DNA from 3 places in the Rhodovulum sp. P5 genome. Region 1 is predicted to be linked to each of the others. Evidence: riboswitches for the same ligand, from Rfam matches in the RefSeq annotation. Region 1 holds a riboswitch; each other region holds the start of a gene.
The links. Region 1 has a riboswitch for cobalamin ahead of RGUI_RS19730 (DUF4198 domain-containing protein). Riboswitches for the same ligand answer to the same signal wherever they lie in the genome.
Positions count from the first base shown of each region.

Region 1 (7,073 bases):
CAGCAGGCGCATCGGTTTGCCCGCCACGGCGACATGGCCCTTGATCCGCAGGATGTCGCGGTCGCGGGCCAGCGCCTCGATCCGGTTCACGAGGATCTCGGGGCTGGCGATCTCGGGCAGGTCGACCACAACGCTTTCGAAATCGTCGTGATCGTGGTCATGGGCCGTGTCGTGATGGCTGGGGCGCGCGTCCATATCGTCTTCGGCGGCGGCCTCCAGCCCGATCAGGATGCGCGGATCAACCACGCCCTCGGCCACCTCGACGATGGGCAAGGGCCTCGGCGCCTCTGCCGCGATCACCGCGCGGGCCTTGGCCACGCCATCGGGTCCGGCAAGGTCGGGCTTGGTCAACACTACGATGTCGGCGCAGGAAATCTGGTCCTCGAACACCTCTGACAGGGGCGTTTCATGATCGAGGCTGTCATCGGCGGCCCGCTGGGCGTCGACCGCCGCGACATTGGGGGCAAAGCGGCCCGTCGCCACGGCCTCCGCATCGGCGAGCGCGATCACCCCGTCCACCGTGATCTTTGACCGGATGTCGGGCCAGTCAAACGCCTTGAGCAGCGGCTTGGGCAGGGCAAGGCCGCTGGTCTCGATCAGGATATGGTCGGGCCGCGGTTCCATCGCCAAAAGCGACTCGATGGTCGGGATGAACTCATCGGCCACGGTGCAGCACAGACAGCCATTGGCCAGTTCCAGGATGTTTTCGGCCGGGCAATCGGGGATCGCACAGGATTTCAGGATCTCGCCATCCACACCGACATCGCCGAATTCATTGACCAGCACCGCCAGCCGCTTGCCGCCGGGGTTCTGCATCAGGTGGCGGATCAGCGTCGTCTTGCCCGCCCCCAGAAAGCCGGTGATGACGGTGACGGGGAGTTTTTCAAGATCAGCCATGGGAACCCTCTTGCGGCGGGATGCGGACAATACAGTTCTTGCGGAAATGGTCGGGGCGGTCGCGCCAGGGGATGATCCCGTCCGCGGCGCCGCGATAACGCGCGACGCCTTCGCGCAGCGTGTCCAGATGCGTTTCGGGGTCGAGATTGCCATAGACATAGGTCCAGCGGCCCGGCCCGCGCAGCTCGACGGTGCAGCCGCGTTTGCAGTTCGACAGGCAGTCGACCCGGGTCAGGCGAACGCCCTCGGGTAGGTTCGCCTCCAGCCCCTCGGCCAAAAGGGCGCCGGGGCGCGGGCCATCGTCGTCATCGTCCGGATCGACCTGGCAGCTTGCACAGATCAGAAGTTCCACGTCGTCGTCAGCAGGTGATGTCATTGGTATTCGGTTCCCGTTTGTCTTGGTTGTGTTTGTGGATCTTCCCCGGGTTCCAGCCGGCCGGCTGTCAGCCGCAGGGTGCGGGTGGCAATCCGGTTGCGAACACTGGAATCATGGCTGACCAGGATCATCGCCTGCGGCAGGTTTTGCAGGATCGCGATCAGCCGGGCCTCGTTTTCCTCGTCCAGCGCATTGGTCGGTTCGTCCAGCAGCAGCACCTCGGGGTTCATCGCCAGAACCGTGGCCAGCGTTACCAGCCGTTTTTCGCCCCCGACAGGCGGTGGGTGATCCGGTTGCGCAGATGGGCCAGGTGCAGTTGGCCAAGCACCGCATCCACAATCGCCTCGGCCTCGGCCCGGCTGTGGCCAAGGTTCAACGGGCCAAAGGCGACATCCTCGGCCACGGTGGGGCAGAAAAGCTGATCATCGGGATCCTGAAAGACGAGGCCCGCCCGGCGGCGGACGGGGCGGAAATCGGCCTCCGCCCGGCAGATTCGTCCAAAGGCGGTGATCTGGCCGGCCGCAGGCCGGATCAGCCCGACCATGAGGTGCAGCAGCGTGGATTTGCCCGCGCCGTTGGGGCCGGCGATGGCCAGCTTTTCGCCGGGGGCAAGTGTCAGGTTCGCCCCCCGCAGCACCGGCGGCTGGCCGGGATAGGCAACATGGATATCGGTCAGATCAAACAGCGGCATGGGTGATCTCGGCCACTGTCAGCGCGATCAAGGCCGCGCCCAGCACCGCGGCGAAGACGGCATCGCGGGGGCCAAAGGCAAGGCCGTCCAACAGCGGGATCCGCCCCGAAAACCCCCGGCATTTCATCGCGCCCAAGACCCGTTCAGCGCGTTCCAGTGCGCGCACCAGCATCATGCCCACCAGATAGCCCATGCTGCGATAGCTGTGCCGGTCTGTGCGCGGGCGAAACCCACGCACCTGCATCGCCTGCCGCAGGCGCAGATATTCCGCGCGCAGCACCTCGATATAGCGGATGGTGAAGAGCAGCAGATGCACCAGCGCCTTGGGCGCGCGCAGACGGTGGAGGGCATGGCCCAGCGTCACAGGCTCCATCGTGCCGACCAGTGCCATCAGCGCCAGAACCACGGCATTGGCGGTCAGCAGGATCTCGACCGCCAGGGTCAGGCCCTGCCAACTGGCAGACAGCCCCCATAGCGTCAGGATCGGATCCCCTGGCACGGTGAAGGGAAGCATCACGAGGACGAACAGGATGACCCCGTCCATTGCCGCCATCCGCCGAAGGGTGGGCCGCACGGGCAGGCGTGACAGCATCATCAGTGCGCCGGCCATCGCACAGGCCGCCAGCAGAACGGGCAGCCAGCCGCAGCCGACGGTTATGACGGCAAAGGCACAGGCCCCAAGGATCCGCGCCCGCGGGTCGATGCCGGACAGCACACCGCCCGGATCGCCCCGTCTGCCGCCGGGAAGCGTTTTGCGCTCGGATGCCAGGATATGGCCCATCAGCCTTTGCCCGCGATCCGGCGCTGCGCGGCAAGGTAGAACCCCAAACCGAACAGGCCGAAGATATACCCGATCCCGCCAAGGATGGTCTGCAGATCGTGATGCTCCTTATAGGCGGCGATCTCGCGGCGGAGCGGGCGCATCTCATCCCGAACGATGGCGGCGATGGCGGCTTTGTCGGTATCGCTGAGACCGGACTGGGGGGCTGCGGTCGTGCCGGGCGCCTCGGCCGTCGGCGCGATGCTGTCGTCGACCAGGCTTGCCCCCGCTGGCGGGCCGGGATTGGTGACCGCTGCCAAGGCCTGTCCCAACACCTGCGCCACCTCCTCGGCCGGCATCACGACTTCGGCCACATGACCCGCCCCCAGATCGGCCCGGAACAGCAGCGGCCCCGGCCCGGTGGGTCGCCAGGTGAAGAACCCGTCGCCGTCGGTGACGACCTCGCCCAGCTTGGTGCCATCCTCGCCGATCACCTCCACAACCGTGTCAACGGCCATGTCGCCATTGGAGAAACCGACCTCGCCCTCGATCACCTGACCCGACGGGAAGACGGAGGCCACGACCTTGTGGGCCAGCGCAGGAAGCGGAGCCAGGATGAGCGAGAGCCCCAGAAAAGCGGCGCGGATCATGCGGGGGCCCCTTTCAGCGTGGTGAAAAGTTCGGGTTTGACCCGCACGGCAAGCGACACCGCCGCCGCGGTCAAAAGCCCCTCGATCCCCATCACGGGGAGATGGGCGAGGAACACGAGCTTGGTCGCCGGAATGAACGCATCGCCCGAGAGCATCAGCGCCAGCGCCACGCAGCCGGTGGTCAGCGCAATCGCCAAAGCCCCCCCGATCCCGGCCCAAAGCGCAGCGGTGGCAGGCCCGCACCGCAGGATGCCCCGGCGACACAGGACATGAACGATCACCGCGGGCATCGCGATGTTGAACGTGTTCACCCCCAGAACCGTCAGCCCGCCAAAGCCGAAGAACACGGCCTGCAAGAGCAGCCCCACGAAGAGCGCGGGAAAGGCGGCCCAGCCAAGAACAATCCCGGCCAGACCGTTCAGGATCAGATGCACCGAGGACGGGCCGATCGGCACATGGATCAGCGAGGCCACGAAAAAGCTGGCGGACAAGATCCCCGCCGCCGGAATCCGTTCCAGCGGCAACTGCCGCAGCCCAAGCGCGATGCCGCCGGCAGCCAGGACGGCCCCGCCGATCACGACCTCATTGGCGAGCGCCCCATCCACGATATGCATGTGCGCGCGTCCTATTCGACGTCGTAGGCGCGGATCCAGATCACCGCGTCCTGGGAAAGCTCCTTGCCGTCGTATTCGGTGTCGGGTCCCACGCCGAGCGCGGCAAACCCCCAATAGCCCGCCTTGGGAACGCCGAAGGTGAAATAGCCGTTGTCATCGGAAATCGCGATCACCGCGCCGCCGGGCATCGGCCCGGCCTTTGGCGGCTTCGGGCTGTTCGTCGCCATGTCGGGTTCGGCGGCCATGTATTCGATCTCGATCTCGGCGCCAGCAACGGGCTGGCCGTCCGACAGCACGCGGCCCGTAAAGGTGGAACCGACCATGACGTTATAGGGCTTCACCTTGGGCACGATCTCGGTCTTCAGACCCTGCGGGTCGGACCAGTCGGTGGGCATCTGGTTTCGGTTCAGATAGGCCTTGGTGATCTGCTGGATATAGATATCCTCCGACCCTTCGTAATAGGGGGCGGGGACCGTCACCAGAACATAGTCGCCGGAACGTTTTACCGGCACCATCGCGTCCCAGGCCACCCCCTCATTCCCCATGCCCTTGAACACCGTCCGGGTCAGGCTGTCTTTCAGGTCGGTCTTTTCACCCCGGTGAACCATGTAGAATTCCAGCGGTTCGCCCATATCCATGACATGGCCGTTCTCGAACGGGTGCCAGAAGATCAGCTTGACCGGGACATCGCCGGGACGCTCGATCATCGTCTGTTCGGTATAGCTCAACTGGAAATGGGCATTGCCCGCGACGGGCGCGAGCGTCAGCGCCAGCGCGGCACTCAGCATGTTGCCGTGAAAGATCATCTGTCGGTTCCTTTCAGCAGTGGCGGCCCGTGGGCCACGGTCGGAAAGGACGAACGGGGAGAGGCACGAACAGGCCAGACCGGCCGATCCGGGCCAGACGCGCACCCCGGCGTCCGGTGGAAGCCGCGCAACTGGGGCGCGGGCGAACGGCAGGTCTCCTGGCTCGCGGGTCTGGGCTTGGCTGGCCTTCCCGGGGCGTCGGCCCCAGTGGCATCATCAGCCTTGCTCGCCGCTTACAGTTGCGGGGGCAGCCGCGGATTTGCCCAATCGGGCGCACCGCGTTCCCTTTTCAGTTCCGCCCCCAAGTGGGGTTGGAACACCGATCACACGCTCGTCATCCCAGACCGACCGGGCGTCTGTCAATCGTCAAAAGCGCGCATCGGGCTTGCCGCTCCCTTATGGCGTGCGTTTGACGCGGCAATCGCGCGCCGTATGGTGAGCGCCGCCAAAAACAAGGGAGCGATCATGCCAGAGACGCCGACTACGGACGAAACCGCCCGCCACGCCGCCAAGATGGCCAAGCGCAAGGCGGCGAAGGACCGCGCGCTTGAGGACAAGATTGCCGAGAAGGGGTTGATCCTTGTCCATACCGGGGCCGGGAAGGGTAAATCGTCTGCCGGTTTCGGGATGATCCTGCGGTCAATTGCCCATGGCATGCCCTGTGCCGTGGTCCAGTTCGTGAAAGGCAAATGGGATACCGGCGAGCGGCGTCTGCTGACGGAAAATTTCGGCGATCTGTGCCAGTTCCACGCCATGGGCGAGGGCTTTACCTGGGAAACGCAGGACAAGGCCCGCGACATCGCCGCGGCGGAAAACGGCTGGCGCAAGGCGCGGGACCTGATCCGCGACCCGGCGATCCGCATGGTCCTGCTGGATGAAATCAACATCGCGCTTCGCTATGGCTATCTCGATGTGGCGGATGTGCTGACCTTTCTCACGGCCGAGAAGCCGCCCCTGACCCATGTGGTACTGACCGGGCGCAATGCGCCTGATCCGTTGATCGAGGCCGCCGATCTGGTGACCGAAATGACGTTGGTCAAGCACCCCTTCCGTGCCGGCATCAAGGGTCAGCCGGGCGTGGAATTCTGACAGGTGCAACGCTGGTCTTCCTGCCCACATGCGATGAGGGGAAAAGGGCGTTTGCCCGACGCCGGTGCCTGGCTTTGGTTAATGAAGACTTTGCCGACGTCCTGATGGCCGTCTGTTGATCGTGAAGGCCGTCACGGGTTGAAAGCCCCGCGAGGGGATTACCCCGCCTTAGGTCTCCGCCTGATCGTCAATCTCGCCATATGGAACACCCGCCGGGATCAGATCGTCAAGCTGTGCTATGGTTGTGCCGTGGATGGTCTGGCCGGAGAAGCTCTCAGTGTCTTTTATTCCCTTACGTCTTGTCGCGGCTGCGCTGCTGGGTGCTGCCTTGTCCGTGTCGCTGCCAACCGCAGGGCGTGCGCAAGCCGTCGATATTCCGACCTGGCTGCGGGCCCATGTGGGGACGGGCGAAGGGCAGATCGCCCCGGTCGTGCTACATCGGGCCCGCGCGCTTTATCAGCAGAAACGAAGCGACGGCGCGGTCACCAATCCCTGTTATCTTGCCATGGATGCAACGCGCCCGAGCGCGGCGCGCGATGGCGCGGTGGGGCGGCGGTTCTACATCATCTGTGAAGGGTCCAAATCGTTCCGGGCGGTGTCGTCGGGCTATGGAAACGGGCGCAAACTGCAGCGGGCGGATTTTTCGAACGGGCGGCAATGCGCCCGGCATTTCAGTAATGCGGAAGGGTCCAAGCTGACCGCGGGCGGGGCCTATCTGACGGCGGAAACGCGGACCTCGTTCAAGGGCTATATCCAGCAGTCGGGGGCGAGGCGTCCGTTCTACCGGACCTTCCTGCTTTATGATGGGGAGGGCGACACACGAAATGCGCGGGAGAGGGCCATCGGCGGGCATCCGGCGGTGTTCGTGAAGTGGCAGTGCCGCTTCAGCAACCCGGGCAGCCCCCATGCCGACGATGACGGCTATGTGCCCTTTGGAACGCTTATCAACTATACCAGCGGCCGCAGCAACGGCTGCACCACATGGTCACAGTCGGTGTCGGAGGATATCCTTTCGCTGGTCGAGGGGCGCCCGACGACGCTTTATATCTACCCCGAGGCCGACGACATCGACGCCGTGGCGCGGGCCGTCAAGACGGGAACCTCTCCGTCCCGGGCCGGGCTTTACTGGAACACGGCCTGTCTGGAGACGATCGGAACCCCGAAGTTCTGGCCCAAGCGAACGCTTCAGC
Region 1 is NZ_CP015040.1:7,617-14,689, reverse strand. It holds gene cobW (cobalamin biosynthesis protein CobW) at 1-897, opposite strand, end outside; gene RGUI_RS19755 (DUF1636 domain-containing protein) at 890-1,273, opposite strand; partial or broken gene RGUI_RS19750 (energy-coupling factor ABC transporter ATP-binding protein) at 1,270-1,964, opposite strand; gene cbiQ (cobalt ECF transporter T component CbiQ) at 1,951-2,745, opposite strand; gene RGUI_RS19740 (cobalt ABC transporter permease) at 2,745-3,374, opposite strand; gene cbiM (cobalt transporter CbiM) at 3,371-3,988, opposite strand; gene RGUI_RS19730 (DUF4198 domain-containing protein) at 4,000-4,794, opposite strand; cobalamin riboswitch at 4,925-5,133, opposite strand; gene cobO (cob(I)yrinic acid a,c-diamide adenosyltransferase) at 5,260-5,883, shown strand; gene RGUI_RS19720 (hypothetical protein) at 6,137-7,073, shown strand, end outside.

Region 2 (7,073 bases), on a different replicon from region 1:
AAGCGCCGGTCTTTCTTGGCCTGGCCGTCCTGCTGCACCTCGCCGCGGTCGGCCTTCGCCCCGGCAACGGCGGGTCGGCCGGGGGTGGCGACGGGGGATGGCCCACGCCTCGATCGAGGCCGCACCGGCCGAGTTGGCGGCCCTTGTCGACGCGTGGGAAGACCCGCCCGAGGCGGTCCAGACGCTCGCCGCACCGAACGCGCCCCTTGCGCTGCCTCACCTTCCGGACAGAGCGGACGCGTTTGTCGAAGCGTCCCCGCCGCTGGCCGCCCTTCCCGCGCCAAGCGCCCTGCCCTCCATCGCGGCGCCGGACACATCCCCCACCCCGGCCGTGCCAGCCCCTGCCAAGCCCCTGCCGCAGCCGCAAGCCGAACCGGCCGACGCCCCGCCCATCGCCGCCCCCGTCCGCAGGCGCGGCCACACGCCGCCCCCGCGACCAAGGCACCAACAGCCGCGCCTGCGGCGGCACCGCAACGGGCCGCGGGAACCGGGGGCAAGGGGCATGCCGGGCGCGCCGCGTCCCCGGCCGCATCGACGCTGTCAGAGGCCCGCGCCCACAGCCTGATCGCGAAATGGGGGGCCGGGATCAGGGCCCGTGTCGAACGGCGCAAGCGATACCCGCGCGCAGCGGGCCGTGCCGCGGGCACCGTGACCATCGCCCTGACCGTGGCCCCCGACGGGCGCCTGCAAAGCGCCCATATCGCGCGCACCTCGGGGCACCCGGCACTCGACGCGGCCGCCCTTGGCGCGGTGCGCGCCGCCGCTCCCTTCGCACGGGCCGCGAAAGGGCTGACCGACAGCAGCTACCGCTTTACCCTGCCGATCCGGTTTGCACCGTGAAGGTTCGCGGGATGCAGCCATGCCACAGTTGCATGACAGGCGCGGTCCCCCCTTGGCGGCCCCGGTGATTCTGCGCAATATGCGCCCGTTCTGGTCCGCGCGGTTCGCCGCGTGGTGAAAAGGGAACACGGTGCGGCGCCCGGTGCGCCAAGTCCGTGACTGCCCCCGCAACTGTAAGCGGAGAGCAGCGCCGACAACGCCACTGCGGACCCCCGCGGGAAGGCCGGTGACTGCGACGACCCGCGAGTCAGGAGACCTGCCGGAACGGCTCACCCGGTTCCCGTGCGGGGCGCGCGGCGGACGGCGGACCATTCCGCAGTGGTGGCGACGAGAGCCGTCAGCGGAACGGGCAACCCCTTCCGAAGACATACACAATAGAAGTGCAGCCTTTGGTTGCACAGTTCGGGGGAAGACATGAAAACCACCCTGCTTGCCGCCGGCGCGACCCTGCTGGCCGCCGGACCCGCCCTTGCCCAGCAGACAGACCCCTTCACGCTGGACGAGATCATCGTCGGCGCCGGCCTGACACCGATCGAAGCCGCGCGTTATGGCCGGGCCGTGACCGTTGTCACCGCGGAAGAGTTGCAAGAGCGCCAGATCCGCTATGTCACCGATGCGCTGCGCGCCCTGCCCGGCGTCGCCATCAGCCAAAGCGGCGGGGCCGGTACGGCCACCGCGGTCCGCATGCGCGGGTCTGAAAACAACCACGTCCTTGTCCTGATCGACGGGGTGGACGTGTCGAACCCCTCCACCGGGGCGTATGACCTGTCGAACCTGCTGGCCGATGATATCGAACGGATCGAGGTTCTGCGCGGCCCGCAATCCTCGGTCTACGGGTCCAACGCCATCGGCGGGGTGATCAACATCGTCACCAAGACCGCCAGCATGCCGGGGTTCGAGGGGACCGCGACCGTTGGCCTTGGCACGCAGGAAACGGCTGGCGCAAGCATCGCCCTGCGCTACACAGGTGACCGGGCGCGGTTCTCCTTCTCGTCAGCGCGCCGGGTGACCGATGGCTTCGACATCTCCAACGACACCGATGGCAGTGCCGACGGCACCGCGAACACAACGCTCAATGCCCGTGCCGAATTCGACCTGACCGAGGATATCACCATCGGCGCCACGCTGCGCCGGACCGAACAGGTGTCGGACTACGACGCGTTCAACTGGGGCGCGGCCAGCGCCGAAGACCTTGTCACCGATGGCGCCTATCAAAGCGATGTCACCAACATCTTCGGCGCGCTTCACGCCCGGGCCGATGCGTGGGACGGACGCTTCCGCAGCGAATTGCGCTACAGCGCCGGGGACATGGACACGATGCACACGCTGTCGGGAACGCCGACGTCTGACTACACCACGACGCGCACGGATCTGAGCTATCGCGGCAGCCTGGCCCTTGACGGGGCGGACGTGGAGAGTTCTGCCCAGGTCCTGAGCGGTTATATCGAACGCAAGCGCGAGACGTTCCAGAACAACGACGCGACGCTGGTCTTCGACGCCTCCATGCTCGACAAGCAATCGCGGACCCTTCTGGGATATGTGCTGGAATATCGCGGGTCGTTCCTGCAGGACGCGCTGACGGTGCAGGCCACCGCACGCCATGACGACAACGACGATTTCGCCGATGCCGATACGTGGTCCCTCGGCCTGTCCTACACCCTGCCCAACCAGACCACGCGCCTGCATGCCTCGGCCGGGACCGGTGTTCAGAACCCCACCATGTACGAACAGTTCGGCTATAATCCCGGCATGTGGAACGGCAATCCCGATCTCGAACCGGAAAAGAGCAAGGACTGGGATATCGGGATCGAGCAGCGTTTCCTGGGGGATCGCGGTGTGATCGACCTGACGTATTTCCGCTCTACCCTGACCAACGAGATCTCCAGCACCTATGATGTGAACACCGGCATCTCCACCCCCTATAACGAGGATGGCCAGAGCGACCGCGAGGGGATCGAACTGTCGGCGGAATACAGTTTTGACAACGGCCTGACGCTGGGGGCGGGCTACACATGGCTCGACGCGACCGATCCCGATGGCGAGGTCGAGGTGCGCCGGCCGGAGCGGGAGCTTGGCCTGCATGCCTCCTATCTGCTTCCCAACGACAAGACCTTGATCGGGGCCGATCTTCGTCATGTCTCGGGGCTGTGGGATCTGGACTATACCGCCGCCTCGCTCGGGGCGAACCGGATCAGGCTGGACGACTACACCGTGGTCAACCTGACGCTTCAGCATGAAGTGAACGACCGGCTGACCCTGACCGCCCGGATCGACAACCTCTTCGACGAGGACTACCAGGAGATCTACGGCTATGACGCGCCCGGCCGATCCGTCTATGCGGGCCTGACGGCGCGCTTCTGACGATGCGTGGCTGGCTGCCCCTTGCTGCCGCCTTTGGCCTCGCCCTGTCCGGGGCGGGGCATGCGGCACCCAGCCGGGTGGTGTCGATGAATCTGTGCACCGATCAGCTTGCCCTGATGCTGGCCGCGCCGGGGCAACTGGTGTCCGTCTCCGTCTTCGCGAAACAGCCCCAGACCTCGGTGATGGCCGAAGCCGCGCAAGCCTATCCCAACAATCACGGGCTGGCAGAGGAGATCTATCTGCTCAACCCCGATCTGGTGGTCACCGGGCAGTTCACCGGGCAGGACACGGTGTCGATGCTGCGCCGGCTGGGGGTCCCGGTGGTGACCATGGCGCCGGCCTATTCGCTGAACGACATCCGCGACCGGATCACCGAGATGGGCCAGCATCTGGGGCGCGAGGAAACGGCGGCAGAGATCGTGGCACAGTTCGATGCCGATCTGACTGCCCTGACCGCAGATAGCCCGGACGAGCGGCCGCGCGCCGCGGTCTACACCGCGCAGGGCTATACCCCCGGCCCGAACAGCCTGTCGGGCGCGATGCTGGAGGCCGCGGGCTTCGACAATCTGGCGACAGAGCTTGGGCTGAGCGTCGGCGGGCGCATCCCGCTGGAACAACTGGTCATGCTCGACCCCGATCTGGTGGTTTTGCCGACACCTTGGCCGGGCGCCTCCCGGGCAGAGGATATCCTGACCCATCCCGTCCTGAAGAAACTGCAGGCGCGCGCCGGCACCGCGCCGCTCGCCGACCGGGACTGGGTCTGCGGCACGCCCCATGTGCTGCGCGCCATCGCCGGGCTGGTCGCGGCCCGCAAGACGCTGGAGGATGCACAGTGATCGGCTATCGCCTTCTGCTCGCCGCGCTTGGCGCGCTGGTCGGGGCGCTTTTTGTCGCCTCGCTCGTGCTCGGGCCTGCCGACATCGCACCGGGGCAAAGCCTGCACGCGCTGGTCTTCGGCGACTCCGGGCCGCTGACGCTGGTGATGCGGGAAATCCGCCTGCCGCGGGCGATCCTTGCGGCGCTGGTTGGCGCCAGCCTCGGGCTCAGCGGCGCCGCGCTTCAGGGCTATCTGCGCAACCCGCTGGCCGAACCGGGCCTGCTCGGGGTCAGCGGGTCGGCCGCCCTTGGCGCGGTGGTGTCGATCCAGACCGGGGTGACCGCAGGTCTTTCCCTCGCCCTGCCCTTCGCCGCGCTTGGCGGGGCGGCCGTGTCGGTTGCGCTGCTGTTACTTCTGGCGGGTCCGCGCGGCGGGTCGCTGACGCTGATCCTTGCCGGGATCGCGATCTCGGCCCTGGCCGGGGCGCTGACCTCGCTGGCGCTGAACCTTTCCCCCAACCCCTTCGCCGCCAGCGAGATCGTGTTCTGGATGCTGGGCTCGGTCTCGGACCGCTCGTTCGTCCATGTCGCGCTGGCGCTGCCCTTCATGGCCGCCGGGGCCGCGCTGGTTCTGCCGCTGGGGCGCGGGCTGGATGCGCTGACGCTGGGCGAGGATGCGGCAGAGGCGCTGGGCATCCGGCTTGGCCGGCTTCGGCTGCGGCTGGTGACGGGCGTGGCTGCCATGGTCGGGGCCGCGACGGCAGTGGCCGGGGCCGTCGGTTTTGTGGGGCTTGTCGTGCCCCATCTGTTGCGCCGCGCAGTGGGGGCACGCCCGGCCCGGCTGCTGCCCGCCAGCGCGCTGGGCGGGGCGGCGATGGTGCTGGCCGCCGATCTGGCCGTGCGCCTGATCCAGCCGGACCGCGACCTGAAGCTTGGCGTGATGACCGCGATCGTCGGCGCGCCCCTGTTCCTGCATCTGGTCTATCGCACGCGGAGGGATCTGGAATGACGCTTCTCGCGCTTGACGGGCTGACCGTGCGGCGGGGCGATTGCCCGGTGGTGGACGGGGTTTCGCTCTCCGTGGCGCCGGGGGAGGTCGTGGGGCTGGTCGGGCCCAATGGGGCGGGCAAGACGACACTGATGCGGGCCGCCCTTGGCCTTCTGCCCCATCGCGGGCAGTCCTCTCTGGCCGTGCTGCCGCCCATCGACCGTGCCAGACAGGCCGCGTGGTTGCCGCAGTCCCGCGAAATCGCGTGGCCCGTGACGGTGGAAACCCTTGTCGCGCTGGGACGACACCCCCATGGCGGCGGGGCGCCTGCCGCCGACAAGGACGCCATCGCCCGCGCCCTTGCACGGATGGACCTGACCGGCTTCCGCAACCGGATCGCCACCCGGCTGTCGGGCGGGGAACAGGCCCGCGTTCTGCTGGCCCGCGCGCTGGCACAGGACACGCCGCTGTTGCTGGCCGATGAACCCATCGCCGGGCTCGACCCCGCGCACCAGCTTGCCACGATGGCGGTGTTCAACGATCTCGCGGCCGAGGGGCGGGGTATTCTGGTCTCGCTTCACGATCTGGGCCTGGCGGCGCGGTTCTGCACCCGGCTTGTTCTGATGCAGGCCGGTCGCGTGGTGGCCGAAGGCGCACCCGATCAGGTGCTGTCGGCCGAGCGGCTGGCCGATGTCTTTGCCATAACCGCCTGGCGCAAGGAAACGCCCGAGGGGCTGATCCTGCACCCGCTCTCCATCGCCGATCCCGCGCCGTGAAGGTCACCCATCGCGCGCCGTGGCTGATCGCCGATCTGGGCGCCCCGCACCGTGTGCTGAGTTGGGCGCTGAACCGTCCGGGATTTGTGACCGCCCGGCGGATCGTCTTTCGCGAGGTCCGCAACCGGGATCTGCCGGTGGAGGTCGATGCGACGGCGTGGCTTCAGGCCGAACTGGCCACGGCGGGGCTGGCGGACGCGCCGGCCCTGCTGACCTCGCGCAGCGTGGCAAGCTTCGCGCAGACGCGCGCCGACATCGAACGGGTGACCGTGCACTGTCTGGCCACCGTGGGCCTGTCGAATTCCGAACGGGTCGGCCACCGGCAACGCTTCGACCCGGCGCGCTTTGGAACCATCAATATCGCGCTGTCCTGTTCCGCCGGGCTGACCGAAGCCGCCCAGATCGAGGCGATGACCATCGCCGCATCCGCCCGAACCGCCGCGATCATCGAGGCTGGGTTCGACCTGCCCGAGGGTCGGGCGACGGGCACCGGGACCGATTGCATTGCCTTGGCGGCCCCGCCGGGCGATCTGCCCTTTGCCGGGCTTCATACCGATATCGGAGAGGCGCTTGGCCGTGCGACCTACGATGCCGTGGACGCAGCCGCGGCGGACTGGCTGACCACCCGGCCCGACCTGCTGGGCGACGGCCCTTAAGGTCAGTATCTCAGGTGAACTTCCGGAACAGCTTGGTCCGGTCGAACATGTCGTCCAGCGTCTCCATCCGGGTGCGGGTTTCGGCCCATGTCCGTTCCTGCACGGCCGCCACGACGGTTTCGACCAGCAAAAGGGTCGAAATCGCGGAATCCCAAGCCGAGGGCACAACAGTGCGCCCCGTCAGGCAGTGCCGGGCAAGCACATGAACGGGAGAGCGCCACTGGTCCGTGAACAGCACGATCTCGGCCCCGCGGTCGGTCGCCATCTCGGCCAGTTTCAGCGTCGTGCTCTCATACCGGCGAAGGTCGAAGATCACCACAACGTCGCCCTCGGCCACGTCCAGCAGGTATTGCGGCCAGCCGTTGGACTGGCCTTGCAGATGCACGACACCCGGCCGCAGCATCTGGAGGTGCAGAAACAGATAGTCGGCCAGCACCCGGGTGATGCGCCCGCCCGCGACATGAACCCGCCGGTCCGGATCGGCCAGCAGATCGCAGGCCGCGTCGAAATCGGTCGGGTCGATCTGCGACAGGCATTGCCGGATATTGTCGATCACCGCCTCGGTGAACCGGTTCAGGATATGCCCGCCCGGGGCATGACCCGCCCATGTCTCCCGCCGGGCGATGGGGCCGGAGA
Region 2 is NZ_CP015039.1:1,564,891-1,571,963, forward strand. It holds gene RGUI_RS07670 (TonB family protein) at 154-840, shown strand; cobalamin riboswitch at 915-1,119, shown strand; gene RGUI_RS07675 (TonB-dependent siderophore receptor) at 1,255-3,201, shown strand; gene RGUI_RS07680 (ABC transporter substrate-binding protein) at 3,204-4,037, shown strand; gene RGUI_RS07685 (iron ABC transporter permease) at 4,037-5,026, shown strand; gene RGUI_RS07690 (ABC transporter ATP-binding protein) at 5,023-5,781, shown strand; gene RGUI_RS07695 (adenosylcobinamide amidohydrolase) at 5,778-6,437, shown strand; gene RGUI_RS07700 (MurR/RpiR family transcriptional regulator) at 6,448-7,073, opposite strand, start outside.
Region 2: it holds a riboswitch for cobalamin, as region 1 does, so the genes downstream of both, RGUI_RS07675 (TonB-dependent siderophore receptor) here and RGUI_RS19730 (DUF4198 domain-containing protein) in region 1, are expected to answer to the same signal.

Region 3 (7,073 bases), on a different replicon from region 1:
AAAGACCAACAGCAGGAACACCACGTTGATCATCGGCAGGACCATCTCGCGGCGGGGCGGGCGCGGGGGGGCAGGGATCAGCATGGGCCTATTCCACAAGCACCAGGCGGCTGAACCCGGCGGCCTCCAGCCGTTCCATCACCGCGATGACCCGCTGCAGATCGGCCCCGTCGCGTGCCCGGAGGACGACCATGTCGGCGTCGGAGGACATCAGTGGCGCCAGCCGCCCCGCGATATTCGCCCCATCCACGGCCACGCCGTTCAGGGACAGCGCATCGGGGTGGATATCGACCAGCCGGGGTGGGCCGGCATAGGTGCCGCCCGTCCCGGCAAGGGTCAGCGGCACAACCATGTCCGAACCGAAGCGGGAGGCGAGCATGAAAAACACCAGCAGCAGGAACACCACGTCGATCATCGGCGTCAGATTGGGCCGGCGCGGGCGCGGGGGCGCCCCGAAGGAGAAACTCATGCCGCGGCGTCGGGCCGTCTGCCCGGCACGAGCGCGGCGCGCGGCCTTGCCCGCAGGAAGATCACCGTTGCGGCGTCTTCCATGTCATGGCGCAGCCGTTCGGCGATGCTTTCGAACCACACCAGCGCGACAGAGGCGACGATGGCCACGGCCATGCCCGCCGCGGTGGTCAGAAGCGCCTCCCATATGCCGCCGGCCAGTACCGCGGCATCGGCGCGGTTGCCCGTGGCCTCCAGCGCCTGAAACGCACCGATCATGCCCATCACGGTGCCCAGAAGCCCCAGCAGGGGGGCGACCGTGGCGATCAGTTCCAGCGACCGCAGACCGGTGCGCGCCTCGCTCAGCAGTGCGCGGGCCACGCGGCCGGTTTCGGCCTCGGCGGCCTCGATGCTCAGGCCGGGATCGCGCAGGGCCCGCATCGCGGCCCTGGCCATCCGCGCCCGAAGCGACCGGCGCCCCTCGACCAGCGCCAGCGCCGCGTCATGGTTCCCCTGTTGCCAGAGTGCGGCCGCCTGCGCCGTGCGCCGCCCGCCCGAAAACGCCCCCGATGACAGCAAGCGCCACGTCTTCCACAGGACCAGCGCGACAGTCACGACCGAAAGCGCGGCTATGGCCCAGATCGCGGGGCCGCCCTTGTCGAAGAGCGCCGCAAGATCGGCGAACGGTCTGCCAAGGGCTGCGGCGAAGGGAGAAGAGGGTATGTCCATGGCGTTGCGGCCTCCTGCCGGGGCGCCCCGCCCCGGGTTCGGGTTGCGATGCGATGGCAGGTCTCCTGACTTGCGGGTCCTCACAAGCGCCGGCCTTCCCGCGATCTGTCGCAGTGGCATGATCGGCGCTGCTCTCCGCTCACAGTTGCGGGGGCAGTTGCGGATTTGGCGCATCGTAGGGCGCCGCACCGCATTCCCTTTTTCCCGGCGGACAGGTCCGTATCGGGAAACCATCACCTTGCAGCTATCAAACCCGGGGCCTGTCTGTAAATCGGAAAAGGGCGGATGCGCCGCGCCGATGGGCAATCCGGCGGGGGCCGCGCGGGAAACGGCCGCCTTTGCCGGTTTGCCTTCGGGCGCAACTTCTGTATCCAAGGCGCGACTCGCCCGGGTCCGGTGTTTCACCGGGCGGCCGCCTTGCGCGCCAGTGGTCCGGACCATCGACAACCCAGAGCGTCAGCCGCCTCAGCGGGGCTGCGGCGCCCCACCAGCGGGGAGATCATGAAAGCACTTTACGCCTATCGCGACCAGTGGTTCGGCAATGTGCGCGGCGACATCCTTGCGGGGCTTGTCGTGGCGCTGGCCCTGATCCCCGAGGCCATCGCGTTCTCGATCATCGCGGGCGTGGACCCCAAGGTCGGGCTCTACGCCTCCTTCTCCATCGCGGTCATCGTGGCGATCACCGGCGGGCGGCCCGGCATGATCTCGGCCGCGACGGCGGCAACGGCCGTGCTGATGGTCACGCTGGTGAAGGAGCACGGTCTGCAATATCTGTTGGCCGCAACCGTGCTGGCAGGGCTGATCCAGATCGGGGCGGGGCTTGCGAAGCTGGGGCACCTGATGCGCTTCGTCTCGCGATCGGTCATCACCGGCTTCGTGAACGCGCTGGCGATCCTGATCTTCCTTGCGCAGGTGCCAGAGTTGATCGGGGTGACGTGGATCACCTATGTGATGGTCGCGGCGGGGCTTGCGATCATCTACCTGTTCCCGCTGCTGACGACGGCGGTGCCCTCGCCGCTTGTGACCATCATCGTGCTGACCATCGTCAGCATGGGGTTGGGCCTTGATGTGCGCACGGTCAGCGACATGGGCGCGCTGCCCGACACGCTGCCGGTGTTCCTGATCCCCGACATCCCGCTGACCCTGGAAACGCTGCAGATCATCCTGCCCTATTCCATCGGGGTCGCGGCGGTGGGGCTGCTGGAAAGCCTGATGACCCAGACGATCGTGGACGATCTGACCGACACGACCAGCGACCGGAACCAGGAATGCATCGGGCAGGGCATCGCCAACACCTGCACCGGGTTCATCGGCGGCATGGCGGGTTGCGCGATGATCGGCCAGTCGATGATCAACGTGAAATCCGGCGGGCGCGGGCGGCTCTCGACGTTCACCGCGGGCGCGATGCTGTTGTTCCTGATCGTGGTGCTGGGCGATCTGGTGGGCCAGATCCCGATGCCCGCGCTGGTGGCGATCATGATCATGGTTTCGATCGGGACGTTCTCTTGGTCCTCGATCCGGCAGTTGCGCGACCATCCCCGGTCGTCGTCCATCGTGATGCTGGCGACGGTGTTCTTCGTGGTCTACACCCATAACCTCGCCATCGGGGTGCTGGTGGGTGTGCTGCTTTCGGGCATCTTCTTCTCGGCCAAGATCGCGCAGCTTTTCCGCGTGACGTCGGAGATTTCGCCGGACGGGCGCGAACGCACCTATGTCGTCGAGGGCCAGCTTTTCTTCGCCTCGACCGAAGAGTTCATGAAGGCCTTCGACTTCAAGGAGGCGCTGGAGCGCGTGACCATCGATGTCAGCCGCGCCCATATCTGGGACGTCTCGTCCGTTGCAGCGCTTGACATGGCGGTGTTGAAGTTCCGGCGCGAGGGCGCCGAGGTCGAGATCAGGGGCATGAACGAGGCATCCGAGACCATCGTCGACAAGCTGGGCGTGCATGACAAGCCCGGCGCGATGGAAGACCTGCTGGGGCACTGAGGGGGTAAGGGAAATGTCCGGTATTCTGATGGCGCTGGTCGACGGCTCGGCCTATTCCGAAAGCGTGTGCCGCCATGTGGCGTGGATCGCGAAACGCACCGGGGCGCAGGTGAAACTCTACCACGTGCTCGACCCGCGCCGGGCGCAGGGGCAGCGGGACCTGTCAGGCTCGATCCGGCTGGGGGCGCGGTCCAACCTGATGAAGCAGTTGTCCGACCTGGACGAGCAGCACGCGAAACTGTCTCAGGCGCAGGGCCGCGCGATCCTGGAAGATGCCAAGGCCCTGATCGAGGGCGAGGGGGTGGCCGATGTCATCACCCGGCTGCGCCATGACGACATCGTCAACACGGTGGAGCAGAAGGAAGACGTGGCCGACATGATCGTGATCGGCAAACGGGGGGAGGCCGCGGGGCTGGAAAGCCCGCATCTTGGGTCGAACTTCGAGCGGATCGTGCGCGCCAGCCACAAGCCCGTCTTCGTGGCAAACCGGGCGTTCGCACCCATCAAGCGGGTGCTGATCGCCTATGATGGCGGCGTGTCCGCGATGAAGGCGGTCGACTACGTGGCGCGCGACCCGCTGTTTTCGGGGCTGGAGGTCGTGGTGGCCACGGTGGGCCATGAATCGGCGGACCTGCGCAAGGCGCTGGACAATGCGCGCGCGACCTTGAACGCAGGTGGGCACGAGGCCGAGGTTCGCACCCTGAAGGGCGCCCCCGACAAGGCGCTGGCAGAGCTGGTCGAGACCGGCGGGATCGATCTGCTGGTGATGGGCGCCTATGGTCATTCCCGCATCCGGACCATGGTCATCGGCTCGACGACGACGGAGATGATCCGCTCCTGCAAGGTGCCGGTCGTCCTGATGCGGTAGGCGTGCACCGCGCATTCTTGCCGCCTTTGATCGAGAACCGGGCGAAGGAAGCTGGCCGAAGGCCGCCGCGCCTTCGCCCGTCGATCGCGCACCTTCGCGCGTTGCTCTGGCCGTTATCCTCAGACTGAAATGGTCAGGCGCACGGGCGGCCGGTCTCAGCCCGCCAGCACCCGCTCCAGCACCGGGCGAAGGCGGGCCAGCGTCGCGTCCACATCGGCCAGCTTGTCGAGGCCGAAGAGACCGAGCCGGAAGGTCCGGAACTCGGCACCCTCACCCACCTGCAACGGCACGCCCGCGGCGATCTGCATCCCCTCGGCCAAAAACTTGCGGCCGTTCTGGATATCCGGGTCGCTGGTGAACGACACCACCACCCCCGGCGCGCCAAAGCCCGGGGCCGCGACTGAAACCACGCCCATTCCGGCCAGCATCTCGCGCACCGCATTGCCCAGTGCCCATTGCGCGTCTTTCGCGGCGTCAAAGCCCATCGCCCTGGTCTCTGTCATCGCATCACGAAGCCCCACCAGCGCATCGGTTGGCATGGTGGCATGATAGGCATGTCCGCCATCCTCATACGCCTTCATGATTGCGCGCCATTTCTTCAGGTCCATCGCGAAGGAATTCGACGCGGTGCCGTCCAGCCGTTCGGCCGCAAGGGCCGACAGCATCACCATCCCCGCCGAGGGGGAGGCCGACCAGCCCTTTTGCGGGGCCGAGATCAGAACGTCCACGCCGGTTTTCGACATGTCCACCCAGACGCAGCCCGACGCGATGCAGTCGAGTACCATCAGCGCGCCGACCTCGTGCGCGGCCGCGGCCATCTGCGTGATGTAGTCGTCGGGCAGGATGATGCCCGAGGACGTCTCGACATGGGGGGCGAAGACGACTTCCGGCTTGTCGTTCCTGATCGCGGCGATCACATCCTCGATCGGCGGCGGCGCGAAAGGTGCCTGCGGTATGTTGCCGGCGGGGCGTGCCATGACGACGGTCGTGTCCGCGGCAAAGCCGCCGGCCTCGAATATCTGCGTCCAGCGGTAGGAGAACCAGCCATTGCGCACGATCAGCGCGCGGCGCCCGGTTGCGAACTGGCGTGCCACGGCCTCCATCGCGAAGGTGCCGCCACCGGGCACCAATGCGACGGCCTCTGCGCCATAGACCTCGCGCAGCATGGCGGAGATATCGCGCATGACCCCCTGGAATTTGGCCGACATGTGGTTCAGGGACCGGTCGGTGAAGACCACCGAGAATTCGCTCAGACCATCGGGATCGACATCGGGACGCAAGCCGGGCAACGCGGGACCTCCTCTGAATTTTCCCTATCACGTCTAGGACCCGGAACGCCGGTCCGCCAGTCAAAAAGCCGCCGCTGGTTCCACATGGCCCGATGCAGGCCCGGGGAACCGGCGGTCAGGTCTTGCCCAGTTCGTGTTCCAGCCGCTGGCGCGCCACGGCCTCGTTCCGTTCGGACTGAAGCTGCGCGCTCAGCGCTTCTTCGACATAGTCGAGGTGCCGTTCCACGGCGGTCCGGGCGCCCGTGGGGTCGCGGGCCTGCAGGGCATCGTTGATCGCGCGGTGCTGGTCCAGCAGCATGTCGCGGGTCGTGCGCTGGCCGAACATGATCTGCCGGTTGTAGAACACGCCCTGCCGCAAAAGATCGAACATCGCCCGGATCATGTGCAGCATGACCACGTTGTGGCTGGCCTCGATGATGGCGAGGTGAAATTCCGCATCCAGCCGCGCCTCGTCCGTCGGGTCGCGCTTGTCGTGGGCGGCTTCCATCTTGGCAAGGATCGCGCCGATGACCTGCAGATCGGTGGTCGAGGCGAGAAGCGCCGCGCGTTCGGCGGCCAGCCCTTCCAGATCGCGCCGGAAGGCGATGTAGTCGAACAGCGCCTCCTCATGGGTGCCCATCAGCCGGATCAGCGCGTCGGAAAAGGCTGCGCCCAGCACCTCGGCCACATAGACGCCCGCCCCGGCCCGGCTGACCAGCAGGCCACGGTCCTGCAATTCGGAAATCGCCTCGCGCAGGGAGGGGCGGGAAACGCCCAGCTTTTCCGACAGGTCGCGCTCTGACGGCAGGCGCTCGCCCGGGCGCAGGATACCGCGCAGGATCAGCAACTCGATCTGCCGCACCACGGCATGAGAGAGCTTTTCGGGCTGGATTTTCTGAAATGGCATGTTGGCTGCTCCGAACCGGTCAAAATATATGACCGCTTCGGAGCGGGAACAATGGCAAATGCTGGGCCTTGCGCCGGGCGGCTTAGGCCATCGGGCGAATGATGATCTCTACCCGGCGGTTCTGCGCCCGGCCCGACGCCGAGAGGTTGGAGGCGACGGGCTGGTCCTCTCCGCGCCCATAGGCCCGCACGCGGGATGGCGCGACGCCCGAACGGGTCAGGACGGCGGATACCGATGCGGCCCGGCGGGCGGACAGGTCCTGGTTATAGGCTGCGGCGCCGGTGTTGTCGGTGTGCCCGATCACGTCGACCGTGGTCTGCGGATAGTCGTTCAGGCTGCTGGCCAGCACGCGCAGGTCGGCCTGCAGGTCCGGGCGCAGGGCCGCGCTATCGGTCGCGAACAGGATGTCCTGTGGCATGGTAACCACCAGTTCCGACCCGGTGTTCACGACAGAGATCCGGTCATCGCCAAGGTTGCCGCGCAATTCCTGCGCCTGCTTGTCCAGTTCGTTGCCGAAGGCCGCGCCGATCCCGGCCCCGATGGCCGCACCCACCAATGCGTCGCGGGCATCGTGCTTGCCGCCGCCGGTCGCGATCATGCCGGCCAGCGCCCCCGCACCGGCCCCGATGGCCGCGCCCCTTTTGAGGTTGCTGTTGGAATCGCCCGAGGTGGTGTCCACGCAGGCGCTCAGGCCGATGGCGCCAATCGCAGCAAGGATGACGGGATGTCTTGCACGGGTCATGTCTGCTCTCCTACCCTGTCCGCTTCGTTGCGGTTTACCCCGTTAATATAGGCCAGTCCGCCCGGCTTCGCGAGGGAGCAGATTTCACGGGCGGCGGTTCGGCGCCCGTTCAGCCGGCCTCGGCAT
Region 3 is NZ_CP015039.1:1,557,485-1,564,557, reverse strand. It holds gene RGUI_RS07665 (biopolymer transporter ExbD) at 1-84, opposite strand, end outside; gene RGUI_RS07660 (biopolymer transporter ExbD) at 89-469, opposite strand; gene RGUI_RS07655 (MotA/TolQ/ExbB proton channel family protein) at 466-1,176, opposite strand; cobalamin riboswitch at 1,214-1,426, opposite strand; gene RGUI_RS07650 (SulP family inorganic anion transporter) at 1,678-3,162, shown strand; gene RGUI_RS07645 (universal stress protein) at 3,176-4,030, shown strand; gene RGUI_RS07640 (aminotransferase class V-fold PLP-dependent enzyme) at 4,186-5,319, opposite strand; gene RGUI_RS07635 (FadR/GntR family transcriptional regulator) at 5,435-6,205, opposite strand; gene RGUI_RS07630 (OmpA family protein) at 6,288-6,947, opposite strand; gene RGUI_RS07625 (bifunctional helix-turn-helix domain-containing protein/methylated-DNA--[protein]-cysteine S-methyltransferase) at 7,057-7,073, opposite strand, start outside.
Region 3: it holds a riboswitch for cobalamin, as region 1 does, so the genes downstream of both, RGUI_RS07655 (MotA/TolQ/ExbB proton channel family protein) here and RGUI_RS19730 (DUF4198 domain-containing protein) in region 1, are expected to answer to the same signal.